2 regions of the Paenibacillus sp. FSL E2-0151 genome follow, and region 1 is predicted to be linked to the other one. Evidence: riboswitches for the same ligand, from Rfam matches in the RefSeq annotation. Region 1 holds a riboswitch; the other holds the start of a gene.
The links. Region 1 has a riboswitch for glycine ahead of sdaAB (L-serine ammonia-lyase, iron-sulfur-dependent subunit beta). Riboswitches for the same ligand answer to the same signal wherever they lie in the genome.
Positions count from the first base shown of each region.

Region 2: another riboswitch for glycine. It lies ahead of gcvT (glycine cleavage system aminomethyltransferase GcvT); the one in region 1 lies ahead of sdaAB (L-serine ammonia-lyase, iron-sulfur-dependent subunit beta).

Region 1 covers NZ_CP150308.1:580,080-586,529, forward strand. Annotated here, with positions in the region: gene MHI55_RS02855 (hypothetical protein) at 1-632, shown strand, start outside; gene MHI55_RS02860 (collagen-like protein) at 840-2,516, shown strand; glycine riboswitch at 2,651-2,775, shown strand; gene sdaAB (L-serine ammonia-lyase, iron-sulfur-dependent subunit beta) at 3,055-3,744, shown strand; gene sdaAA (L-serine ammonia-lyase, iron-sulfur-dependent, subunit alpha) at 3,734-4,672, shown strand; gene MHI55_RS02875 (ABC transporter permease) at 4,938-6,152, shown strand; gene MHI55_RS02880 (helix-turn-helix transcriptional regulator) at 6,207-6,450, shown strand, end outside.
Region 2 covers NZ_CP150308.1:5,409,657-5,416,106, forward strand. Annotated here, with positions in the region: gene MHI55_RS24055 (BglG family transcription antiterminator) at 1-1,346, opposite strand, end outside; gene MHI55_RS24060 (PTS mannitol transporter subunit IICB) at 1,385-2,839, opposite strand; gene gcvH (glycine cleavage system protein GcvH) at 3,259-3,651, opposite strand; glycine riboswitch at 3,995-4,117, shown strand; gene gcvT (glycine cleavage system aminomethyltransferase GcvT) at 4,439-5,575, shown strand; gene gcvPA (aminomethyl-transferring glycine dehydrogenase subunit GcvPA) at 5,572-6,450, shown strand, end outside.

The DNA.
Region 1 (6,450 bases):
ACGTCATTCATATTGAATTGACACCAAAAGAAGAAGGCGCATTCTCCATATCTTCAGAGTATTGGGTAGATCCCAAAACGTGGATGATTGTCAAAGTAAACAGCGCGTATGGGGATGGAAAATCAGAAATGGTCTATGATCCGATTCAGTATGACCCTGAATTCACAAAGGATACTTTCGTAATTGACATCCCTGAGGAGGTCGATGTGAAGGACTTGAACGATATGATGCAGAATTCCGAAGTGACCCTAGAGGAAGCGGAAAAAGCGTTGGAACAGCCGTTCCTACAGGACATGAGTGGAGAATTCGAACTATCACGGATCGAAATGTCTACATCGCGCGGTGAGCTGAGCAGAGATGAAGTAACCTTGTATTATGTAAGTAACGACAAGGTAGAAGTCAGCCTGACGGTATTCAAGATGCCGGAAGAAAATGTGGACGATACACTAATACCGGATGAAGCCGAGATTAAGGTTCGTAACACCGAGGGTTCATATATGAAGAGCATTCGGAACATATCATGGAGTGAGAATGGCTTGCGGTACTCCATCATGGGTGAAAACGAAGGATGGACAAAGGCAAAGCTGCAAGCTTGGGCGGAAGAACTGACCTTTTCCAATCCGTCTAGATGAGCTAAAGAATAACAATAAGGTTGCCGCAGAAACGAGCGGCAGCTTTTTTTGTATATTCTCCTTTTGGTGTGGTGGATATCTATTCGATCTCCTTTCAGTCCACTCCAAAAAGGCAAGAGGGCAACTTCACGTTTACAGTTCAATATGCATATTCATAGAAGACAATCTTGATTTGGTGATGGAGGCAGGAGAAAGGGGCATCGCAGGATGGCTGTTTTATCAACAGGGCCAATAGAAAATAATATAGTGGTGGGAAGCGGCGAGCGTCCTACACAGAGAATTACAGTGAAATTAGACAATTGGAGTCTCACTAGTTTCTCTACCGTTCTGGTTCAAGGATATTATTTGAATGGTGTTCGCACACTATACGTTGAGGAATTGTTTAATGTTTTGCCTAACCAGGTTATAACAAATGACTATTATGCAGATTTGGATGCATTTGAGTTTATATTTATCACAGGTGATGATGCGGAGGATGAAGTTCAGATTTCGGTATGGGGGAAAAACGAGAACGGTCAACTGGTAACGGCACATCGTTTGGTGTCTGAGGAATTGTTAGGAGCGAACCCCGGTCTAGTCGGGGTAACGGGTGCGACTGGAGCTACAGGGACAGCAGGGGTTGCGGGAACAACTGGTCCTACAGGGGCTACAGGTGTTACAGGACTGACAGGAGTTACTGGTCCTCCTGGAGGAACTACGGGATCGACGGGAGAGACCGGTGTCACTGGGACCACGGGGGAGACAGGATCTACCGGAGTGACAGGAGTCACGGGCGCTACTGGAAGTACGGGGACCACAGGAGAGACAGGGCTTACCGGAGTGACGGGTGTTACTGGGAGTACAGGAATAACAGGAACGACTGGAGTCACCGGGAGCACAGGGGAGACAGGGTCTACTGGAGCCACGGGGATTACCGGGAGCACGGGAGAAACAGGGTCTACTGGAGCCACGGGGATTACCGGGAGCACGGGAGAGACAGGGTCTACTGGAGTGACGGGGATTACCGGGAGCACGGGAGAGACAGGGTCTACTGGAGTGACGGGGATTACCGGGAGTACGGGAGGGACAGGGTCTACTGGAGTGACGGGAGTTACTGGGAGTACGGGAGAGACAGGGTCTACTGGAGCCACGGGGATTACCGGGAGTACAGGAATAACAGGAACGACAGGGGTCACTGGTGTTACAGGTGCAACAGGCGTAACGGGAGTAGCGGGAACGACCGGAGTCACTGGTGTTACAGGAGCGACAGGACTGACGGGAACAACTGGAGTCACTGGTGTTACAGGAGCAACAGGACTGACGGGAACAACTGGAGTCACTGGTGTTACAGGAGCAACAGGACTGACGGGAACGACCGGAGTCACTGGTGTTACAGGAGCAACAGGACTGACGGGAACGACCGGAGTCACTGGTATTACAGGAACAACAGGAGTGACTGGGGCTACCGGTACGACAGGTGCCACGGGATCAACTGCAGCTTCGGCTCCGGCAGACTCTTCCTTGTTTGCTGATAGCCAGACCACGGCGTTGGGTCTTTCATTAGTAGCTGAAACAACGATTCAGACACTTAATGTACCTGTAGTGGCAGGTCAACGCGTGAAAATCGATAATAGTACACAAGTAGCAATAGTTGTAGGGTCTAACTGGAGTATTGCGTATAACATTAATCTGAGACGTAACGGAGTTTTAATTAATCAATTGCAACTCTCACGAACCGGTAATGCTTCGGGAACGTTGAGGTTTCTTTCCTCCAACACTTACGTGGATACATCCCCGACTACAACGACTAATGCATACACGATAAGTATCCAATTTACGACAACTAGCAACGTCACGAGTGCCTCAGCGGAAGTGAGAAATCTGAATGCTATTCGTTTCAGTTAAAATAGACATCGAACTTATGATAATTACACGTTACTTTTGTTGACATATATGATATTGTACATTACTCTATGGGTATACTTGATCAAAAATTTAGAAATATACCAATTCGAATCGAATTAAGATAATACAGCGGATGATAACGAGCGGGAGAGACCTGGGTTAGCCGAGCCAAATGGCTAGTGTTCAGGCACCGAAGGAGCAAGCTGCTGCGCACCCGGCGCAGTGGTTAATCTCTCAGGTAAATGTACCATCGTTGGACGCAACTCTGGAGAGTGCGCGAACTGCGCCACCCAAGGGGTATATGATCAGTCAGCCCGGTGAACTTGTCTGTAATCGCAGGCAGTGCACCCTTGTCGTGAGACACTGCTGATCATGAAACTCTCAGGTATCGAGGACAGAGAGAGGGCCTAAGGCCTTCTTCTGTCCTTTTTTGATGTCATCATACCTAAATAAGGGACATTGTGGATGAAACTCCTGGATCGAAATGACGAATACATTTTACAAATATGAATCATGATTAATAATGGAGGGTTACAAGGTGCGATTTAAAGATGTTTTCTCAATTATTGGTCCGTCGATGACGGGGCCTTCAAGTTCACATACAGCTGGAGCGGCAAGGTTAGGGAGAATTGCTCGACAGTGGCTAGGATGTACGCCAGATCGTGCCCGGCTGACGCTGTACGGTTCATTTGCAGATACGTATCAGGGGCACGGAACAGATCTGGCACTGATCGGCGGTCTGCTGGATTATGTCACAGACGATCCGCGTATCCCGGATGCAGAGCAATACGCAGAGGAAGCGGGCATGGAGGTTGAGTTTTATACAAGTGGCCTACCTGCTCCTCATCCTAATACGGTCAAAATTGAGTTGTGGCATGGAGAACGTGCCTGCTCCTTAATCGGTGCATCCATTGGTGGTGGAAGCGTATCCGTGCATTCGATGAATGATTTTCGTGTTCAGATTAGTGGTGAGTTTCCAACACTCGTTCTGCGGCATGCGGATAAAGCGGGCGTACTCGCGTCAGTGACGTCCACGATCAGTTCATCCGGGGTTAACATCGGGTATATGCAGGTGGACCGGAAAGCCCGTGATGGCGAAGCGCTTACCGCGATGGAAATGGATGGTGTGCCTAATCCTGATATGCTCAAGCGTCTAAGGGAGCTGGACCATGTATTGGACATTCGTGTTATCGATTTGAAGAGAGGAGTTGATTCGGATGCGGTTTAAACATTTGCACGAACTGAATACGATCTGTACAGCGGAATCCAAAACCATTGCTCAGCTGATGATCGAGGAGCAAGTTCAGGAGACCAATACACCGGAAGCGGATGTTGTGAAGCAGATGTCTGAATATTATCAGGTGATGAAGGAAGCGGTACGCAAAGGGTTAACGGAAGATACGACATCACGCAGTGGATTAACAGGTGGAGACGGCAAAAAAATGGCCGAGTACATTCGCAAGGGTGAGACTTGCTCAGGAGATGCTTCCGCACTTGCCATGGCGTATGCCCTGTGTGTATCTGAAGTGAATGCCTCCATGGGTCGGATCGTGGCTACACCAACAGCCGGTTCCTGCGGCATCATCCCGGGTGTGTTTATCAGTTCACAGGAGCGATTTGGCTGGACGGACGAACATTTGGTGAACGGGTTGTTCTGTGCGGGAGCAATTGGTTATGTTATCGCCAATAATTCATTTATCTCCGGGGCCGAAGGTGGCTGTCAGGCGGAAGTGGGTTCCGCTATCGGCATGGCTGCGGGTGCCATGGTTGAACTGCGTGGAGGTACACCGGAACAGGTTGTTCATGCCGTTGGTTTGGCGTTAAAAAATACACTGGGCCTTATCTGCGATCCGGTCGCAGGCCTTGTTGAAATCCCGTGCATCGTCCGTAATGGACTGGGTGCAGTTACGGCGCTGGCTGCGGCTGACATGGCCCTGGCCGGAGTGCGTAGTGCCATTCCGTCAGACGAAGTCATCGATGTCATGCTGGAAGTAGGCAGTGCAATGCCGAGCCGCCATCGGGAGACAGCCCAAGGTGGACTGGCCCAGACACCAACCGGCCGCAAAATGATGCAGAAGTTGGCTAAACCAAAGGCAAAGCGTGCCGAGCCTGAGCCGGAGTCCCCTGCTGAAAATGACGTAGAAACTAAGGCATAAATCGGATTGATATGAATTAAATCTAACGCTAACTTGTGGAGCCTGCCTTTAGCCTTGATTATTAAAGGTGAAGAAGAGTCCTTACATGATATGAAAAGCCGGTACAAATCTTCCTGGTGAAGAGATGTATCGGCTTTTTTTGTCTTTTTCCAACGAAGAAAAACAAAAACATTGACGATCTATATATCGGTTAGATATATTAATTGTTGTCATATATCAATACGATATATATAGGAGCGAAACAAAATTAAAGGAGATGGATAGAATGAAAGGTATTTTCCAGACGAGTCTGCTGTTTTTGAAAAACGGAGCCACCATTGTAGGTTTAATTACGGCTGTGCTGTTTCAGGTTTTTTTTAACATCATCTGGCTTAGCGGATACGACCAGGTTAACGAAAGAATGACTCAATTGGCTGTCACCATCGTGAATGAAGATGGGGTAGCGGCTGAACCGGTGGCCGAGTCTCTGGCAGCGGGCCTGAATTTCGAGGTCAAAACATCTGAATCGATGCAAGAAGCGAGACAGATGTTAACGGACCGGGATGTGTACATGATTATTGAGATTCCATCAGGTTTCATGCAGCAGGCAGAAGACTTGTCAAAACCGATGACAGTGAAGTATGTGATGAACGAATCAAACGTGGCTACCGTGAAAAGTGTGATGCAGAACGTAGCCGCACAAGTTACAGCGACATTGAACCGTGAAGTACAACAGGAGGTTATTCACGGAGTGCTGAATCAATCCGGTATGACTGCTGATCAGTCCGATGCGCTTGCGGTAGGGTTATCTTCACGCGTGGAGGCAGAGGTGGAGCGACTGAATCCTGTTGATAATTTTGCTTTCTCGATGGTACCGATGTTGATTGTAACGGCTACGTTTACCGGAGCGATGTTGCTAAGCATGAATCTGCAAAAGGTTTCTGGTGAACTGAGTGGCAGGGCAGGGAAATGGGAGCGCTTCTGGGCACGTAACATTATTAATCTGGGTGCGGCATTTATCGTCTCACTCGTTGGATCGGGGATGATGCACATTATGGGGGTATCGTCAGCAGCCAGTTGGTTCATGTTATGGCTGTTCCAGTTGCTGGTCACCATATCTTTTATACTCATGGCTCAGTTGAGCTTGTTGTTGCTTGGCAATGCTGGGGCTTGGTTAAACAGTGCGTTGTTGCCTCTGCTGATGCTGTCCTCGGGATCAACGATTCCGCGAGATGTAATGCCTGACTTCTACCAAGTGATCGGTCATTATCTGCCAGCGACTTATGCCGTAGAAGGGATGATGAACCTTGTGCTCGGAGGAAACGGAATTGGCCGGGATGCGATGTTGCTCGCCGTAATCGGTGGTGTAACACTGACTCTGGGTGCGCTTTGCATCTGGATCAGACGCTCCGGCCCGGTACGTTCTGAAGCTCGTAGGGAGGACCAGCCTGCTGCTGTGCCTGTTGCTCTGAAAGCAACCGTTTCGTCATCTGATCATTGAACAAGGGGTACTGATTGTGATACGTTAAGGGGAATGGAAAGGAGCGGTACACCGATGAACACGCAGCATGTCATCCTCGGAATACTGCACAATCAGCCAAGTTCCGGATACGAGATCAAGCAGTACTTTGAACAATATTTTTCATTTTTCTTTGATGCCAGTTTCGGCACCATATATCCTACACTTGCGAAGATGGAAAAGTCAGGATTGCTGACTAAGGAATCGGTGAAGCAGGAAGGGAAACCTGATAAGAACGTGTATTCATTGACCCCTGAAGGAGCAACGCAATTTCACGCCT
Region 2 (6,450 bases), 2.2 Mb from region 1:
ATCCGAATCTCGGGAATCTCCTTGGATAATCGGCTGGAGAGCATACGTGATGAGCCGATTCCGCTTGTACACACGATGATCGCCCTGATCTCCCGTTTCAATGCACGTAACCTCTCGATGGAAGCCCCAAAATGCATGACCAAGAAACCAATTTCTTCATCCGGAACTTCTGTGCCTGGCCAAGCTTGATGCACGGATTGTTTGACCTCTTCGAAGAGGGAATCATAATCCTTGCGAATCTGCTGCAGTAGCGGATTACGAATCATCTGTTGCCCTTCAATTCGCTCCATGACAGGTTGCATATGACCAAGCAGACCTTCACGAAGCAAACGATCCTCATGAAAAGCGTAATGTGTTCTCGCCTGCATCTGATCAATCAGTGAATGTACCCTGTCCAGTAAAATCAAATCGTCTATTGGCAACAGCCGCGAAGAATGAATCCGCTGCTCTGTCTCAACTAATAGTCTGTGAAAATAAGCTTGCTCATCTTGGGAGAATGTCAGCCCCAGCTGGGTCGATAACACACCACACAAGCGGGAAGCCATATAAGGTGGAACCTTCATCTCATCCTGCTCTGCGACTTCATCTCCCGTGTTCTCTCGTGGAGACATACGGCCAATGTCAAAGCCTTTACGAATACGTACAACCGCTACGGATAATTGAATCAGCAACTTCATGTATTGGCGTTCCGGGATGTTCTCCAGCCATTCGATGTCTGGTTGCCATAATGCATTTTCGACCGTAAGCACATCACCGTGTCCAATCATATCCAGCAGTTTTTGGTTTACGATGGAGCCTCCCTGTTCTGGCTGTCTTCCGAATAGGTCCGACTCATCCAAAAATTCGAGAGCAAGTGCAGCTATGGCTGTGCGATGAATCGTCTCACTTCCGTTAATCTTGACGCCATATCCACGTCTGCGAACCAGCTTTAGTCCCGCCTGACGAATCCGTGACTCCAGATCGTCCAGATCAGTGGTTACGGTGGATACGGTCACTTTCAGATCCGAAGCCAAGGCGAGTAACTTTACAGGCTCCGGTTCATCCAGCAGGATGCAAAGCATGAAGAGCTTACGCTCTTCTGGCGTAAACTCTACATATTCTTTACCCTCTAGTTGCTGGCGCAATACAGCCAGATCATCGGAACTGGCATCGATTCGGATACCGGTTCCTGATTTTTTTTCCAGCCTCATGCCCAAAGGTTCAAGCCATTGTTCAATCATTTGCAGCTCCCGGTGAACCGTTCGGGTACTGACCTTTACTTCAACGGCGATTTCGCCGGCAGTGACTTCATGTGGATGCTCCAGCAGGAACTCCACGATTTCACGTTGTCTTTTGGTAATACTCATATCTCAGCCTCCGGCTCAGGGAAAACAAATGCGTGCAATTACTTCAGACGTTCAACGAGCGCATCGTATTCCGGGCTTTTTAGGAAGTTGTCGATGGATATATGTTCTGCGTTCGGCGCAACGGAGCGGGCACGATCGGTCAATACTTGTTGTGTGATCACCACGTCTGCATCCGGCGGGATATCACTGATAGCCGTATTGGTCACCGTAACGTCAATCCCCTCTGCCTTCATCTTCTTGCGTAGAATGGAAGCACCCATGGCACTTGACCCCATGCCTGCATCACAGGAGAAGACAATTTTCTTCACGTCTGTTTTGACGGTAGAAGAAGCCATATCTGCGGCTCTGTCTGCTTCACGTTGATTAGCCGTAATACCAGCGTTTGGCAGGGTTCCTTGACTCTTCATGTCTTTCATCCGACTGGATGCGGACTCCAGATCTTCGTCCTTTTGTTTACCCGTTTTCAGCAACACTGCTGCAACCAGGAAAGAAACGACGGCTGCTACAAGCACCCCTGCGAACATCGGCAGGTATCCACCTTTTGGTGTTAAGAAGAAATACGCGATAATACTACCCGGTGATGGTGCTGAAACAAGTCCTGCTCCGGTGAGCATGAATGTTAATGTACCTGCGACGCCACCCGCAATTGCGGCAAGAATCAGAATCGGTCTCATCAGAATGTAAGGGAAGTAGATCTCATGAATTCCCCCGAAGAAATGAATGATTACGGCACCCGGTGCAGAAGATTTGGCCATTCCGCGTCCGAAGAAACAGTAAGCAAGTAAGATACCAAGTCCCGGACCCGGGTTTGATTCAAGCATGTATAATACGGATTTTCCTAATTCTCTCGCTTGATCTGTTGCAATTGGTGTAAGAATCCCGTGGTTGATTGCATTGTTCAGGAACAATACTTTACCTGGTTCAATGATTAGGTTGACCAGCGGCAGCAAACCAAGATTCATTAAGCCCTGTACACCGGCAGATAATACTTTGCTAATCGCTTCTACAGCAGGCCCGATGCCCAGTAGCGCAAAAATCCCCAAGATCCCGCCAATAATACCGGCTGAGAAGTTGTTAACAAGCATTTCAAATCCGGCTTTAACTTTACCTTCAATGGATTTATCAAACTTTTTAATGATCCATGCTGCCAGTGGTCCGGCAATCATGGCACCGAGGAACATCGGAATATCACTACCCACGATGACCCCGATGGTCATAATGGCACCCACGACACCACCACGCTGACCATGCACCATCGTACCCCCGGTGTAACCAATTAACAGTGGCAGCAAATATTTGATCATCGGATCAACTAGCTGCGCAAGCGTCTCGTTAGGGAACCAGCCTGTTGGAATGAACAGAGCTGTAATTAATCCCCAGGCGATGAACGCTCCCATATTCGGCATGACCATACCACTCAGGAATCGGCCAAAACGCTGAACACCTACCCGTAGCCCACCTTTGGAATTGGACGATTGGTCCAAATTACTCATTGTATTATCCTCCTTGGATCAAGTGATTATGATTTATGAAAGGGGTATCATTTCTCCCCTGCTGTAATCCTAAGCGAGAATGCTCTCCTGTTCAATGAAATGAAAGCGTACTTTCGTCATGAACAATGATGACAACATTAGGTTATGTAATCGTTTTACTTGATGCATAATGGCTGAACCCATTGGTACACAAGGATTTTCTTGCCTATGACTTTTGTCATTTCCAGAATCATTTTCTAAACTATAGCTTGGTCCAATCAGGTGATTTACATCCACAATCTGCTTCATTCCACATTCAAAACCATTCTTGGAAAGCACAAAAAACCTGTGCAAGCATCCGGCTCACACAGGTCGAAACAATATGAAGCTCATATCATTTAATTATAAAATATATGTTAATAAGTACAAGTTCGTTGATACTATTCTTTCGTATGTTTCCGATACGCGTCTGCATTCATCAATGTAGACAATGCTGCTGTCAGATCTCCCTCAACACGGATCTCAATCATCCAGCCTTCCTCGTAAGGAGAGCTGTTCACAAGTTCAGGGGAGTCCTGCAACGAATCATTCACCGCAATGATTGAACCAGTGACGGGAGAGAACAAGTCCGACACCGTTTTGACCGATTCGATCGTTCCAATGCTGTCCTCTGCTTTTACATTGGTTTCAAGGTCAGGCAATTCCACAAACACAATGTCACCCAGCTGATGCTGCGCGAACTCGGTAATGCCAATACGTACAGTATCCTCCCCTACGGTTTGCACCCATTCGTGCTCTTCACTGTACAGGAAATCACTTTTCAATTCGCTCATCGATATCCGCCTCGCTTTTCATTAATGAGTACATGCGTTCTTTGACCTTAACCTTTTTCCCAGAACATAGCGTATGATATTTATGAATCAAATGTCAAGATACCTCACAATTTATTTGCTGAACACCTCTAAATCCTGTAACCGGATTACACTCTTTCTTCATATACTGGTGAATATTAGAATAGTAAGCGCAGTCTTTATAAATACACGAACAATAGTATCGAAAGAAAAATAAATATTCGGTTTTTAATTATTATCTATGACATCGTTCTTGACATCAGTAGTGGATTCACGTTTTAATGAGAGGAGTAAATGTGTTTATTGGACTATGTTATACCCGCGGATGAATGTAAAGGGAGAGATTACCCGTGACACCCGATTCGGGATGTACATGAGGTAACGCCGAAGGAGTAAACCACCGATAAGCGGGGGTGAATCTCTCAGGCAAAAGGACTTTTACGGGACGCAACTCTGGAGAGCATCTATTCGCCCTGTGCGGGCGTTATGATCACCCAAGGGGAAACCTGCTGCGCAACGCAGCGGGGTAACTCTCAGGTACAAGGGACAGAGCCTTAGAATACAGCGTGCTACTTGGCATGCCGATTCTTTGGCCTGTCCTTTTCCTTTTTCCCAAAAAACGAAAAACAGGATGTAGAACGGCGCTGCCATAGCTGCCCTTACCATACTTATCTGATGAAAATATCTAGCTGAAAATTTAAAAACACCCTGGTTCATTGATCCACGATTGTATATCCGGCCGGCTGACGGCCCATGACGAGGTGATTTGATGTCCGATTTGCTTAGAACACCACTCTTCCCACTGTATCAGCAATACGAAGGCGTACGGTGCATTGACTTTGGAGGCTGGGAGCTTCCGGTACAATTTAGCGGAATCCAGAAAGAACATGAAGCGGTACGCGAGCGCGCGGGACTGTTTGATGTATCCCATATGGGCGAATTCACGGTACAGGGTGAGCAGGCTGAAGCGTTTTTGCAACAAATGATGACCAATGATGTGACCACGCTGGTTCCCGATCAAGCCCAGTACACCCTGATGTGTTATCCAGATGGCGGTGTGGTGGATGATCTGCTCGTGTATAAGCTGGAAGATCAGCATTATATGCTCGTTGTTAACGCCTCCAACATCGACAAGGATTGGGCGTGGCTGCAAGAGCACTTGATCCCTGGCGTGAGCATGACCAATGATTCGGAGCAGACAGCGCTGCTCGCCTTGCAAGGTCCACTGGCTGTAGACATTATCGGGAAAGTTACAGATACGGATGTAAGCTCGATTGAACCGTTTCGTTTTGTGCAGGATGCTGAAGTATGTGGAGTAAAATTACTGTTGTCCCGTACCGGTTATACCGGTGAAGATGGCTTTGAGCTATATGTTCCTGCAGATCAGGCTGCTGTGGTCTGGAATGGATTAATGCAAGCCGGTGAAGGTCACGGACTCGTACCAACCGGACTTGGTGCCCGGGATACACTGCGCTTTGAAGCAAGGCTCCCCCTGTATGGACAGGAATTGTCGGCAACCATCTCTCCACTCGAAGCTGGCGTAGGTATGTTTGTGAAGCTGAATGCGGGACCTTTTATCGGACACGAAGCCTTGTTACAGCAAAAAACTGACGGGCCTGCCCGCAAACTGGTCGGCATCGAAGTGCTGGAGCGCGGTATTCCCCGCCCCCACTATCCGATTTACGCCGAAGGCGTACAGATTGGTGAAGTGACAACAGGCACGCAATCACCTACATTGAAGCGTAATCTGGGGCTTGCCCTCATCGACAGCAAATACGCTGCGCTGGGAACCCCGCTTGAGATTGAGATCCGCGGCAAGAAACTAAAAGCCGAGGTCGTGAAGACCCCTTTTCATAAACGGACACGTACGTCGAAGACACCTACTCAAGGAGCTGATCAAGCATGAGCAAGCACCGTTACATTCCCATGACTGAACAAGATCAGAGCGCCATGCTCGCAACCATCGGTGTGGATACGCTGGAGGATCTGTTTCAGGACATTCCAAAAGAGATTCGTTATCAGGGCGAGCTGCCCGTATCCTCCAAACTTGATGAATATGCGCTGACACGTCACATGTCCAAACAAGCTGGCGCCAACGCCAATTTCGAAACACACGCCAGCTTCCTCGGCGCTGGCATATATGATCATCATGTTCCTTCCGTCATCAATCATGTCATTTCCCGTTCCGAGTTTTACACTGCCTACACACCTTATCAGCCTGAGATCAGCCAAGGTGAACTACAGGCCATTTTCGAATTTCAATCCTACATCTGTGAATTAACCGGTATGGCTGTAGCCAATGCCAGTATGTATGACGGTGCAACAGCTTTTGCGGAAGCCGGTAATCTGGCCGCAGCGGCAACTCGTCGCAAACAGCTCATCGTATCCCGTACCGTTCATCCGGAAGCCCGTCAGGTATTGCAGGCATATGCGCACGGACTCCGTCTGGAGATTGTCGAGATTGGTTATAAGGATGGCGTCACTGACTGGGATGCCCTGCAAACCGCCATATCAGACGATACCGCTGCTGTCATGATCCAGAGTCCGAACTTCTTTGGTGCCGTGGAAAATGTGAAGCAGGCTGCCGACCTCGTGCATGCGCACAAGGGCCTGCTCGTTGTAAGTGCCAACCCGCTATCGCTGGGTCTGCTGGAAGCCCCAGGCAAGCTGGGTGCCGACATCGTTGTAGGTGATGCGCAGCCCCTCGGCATCGCCGCTTCACTCGGCGGTCCGACATGCGGATATTTCGCCGTGTCCCAGCCTCATATGCGCCGAATTCCT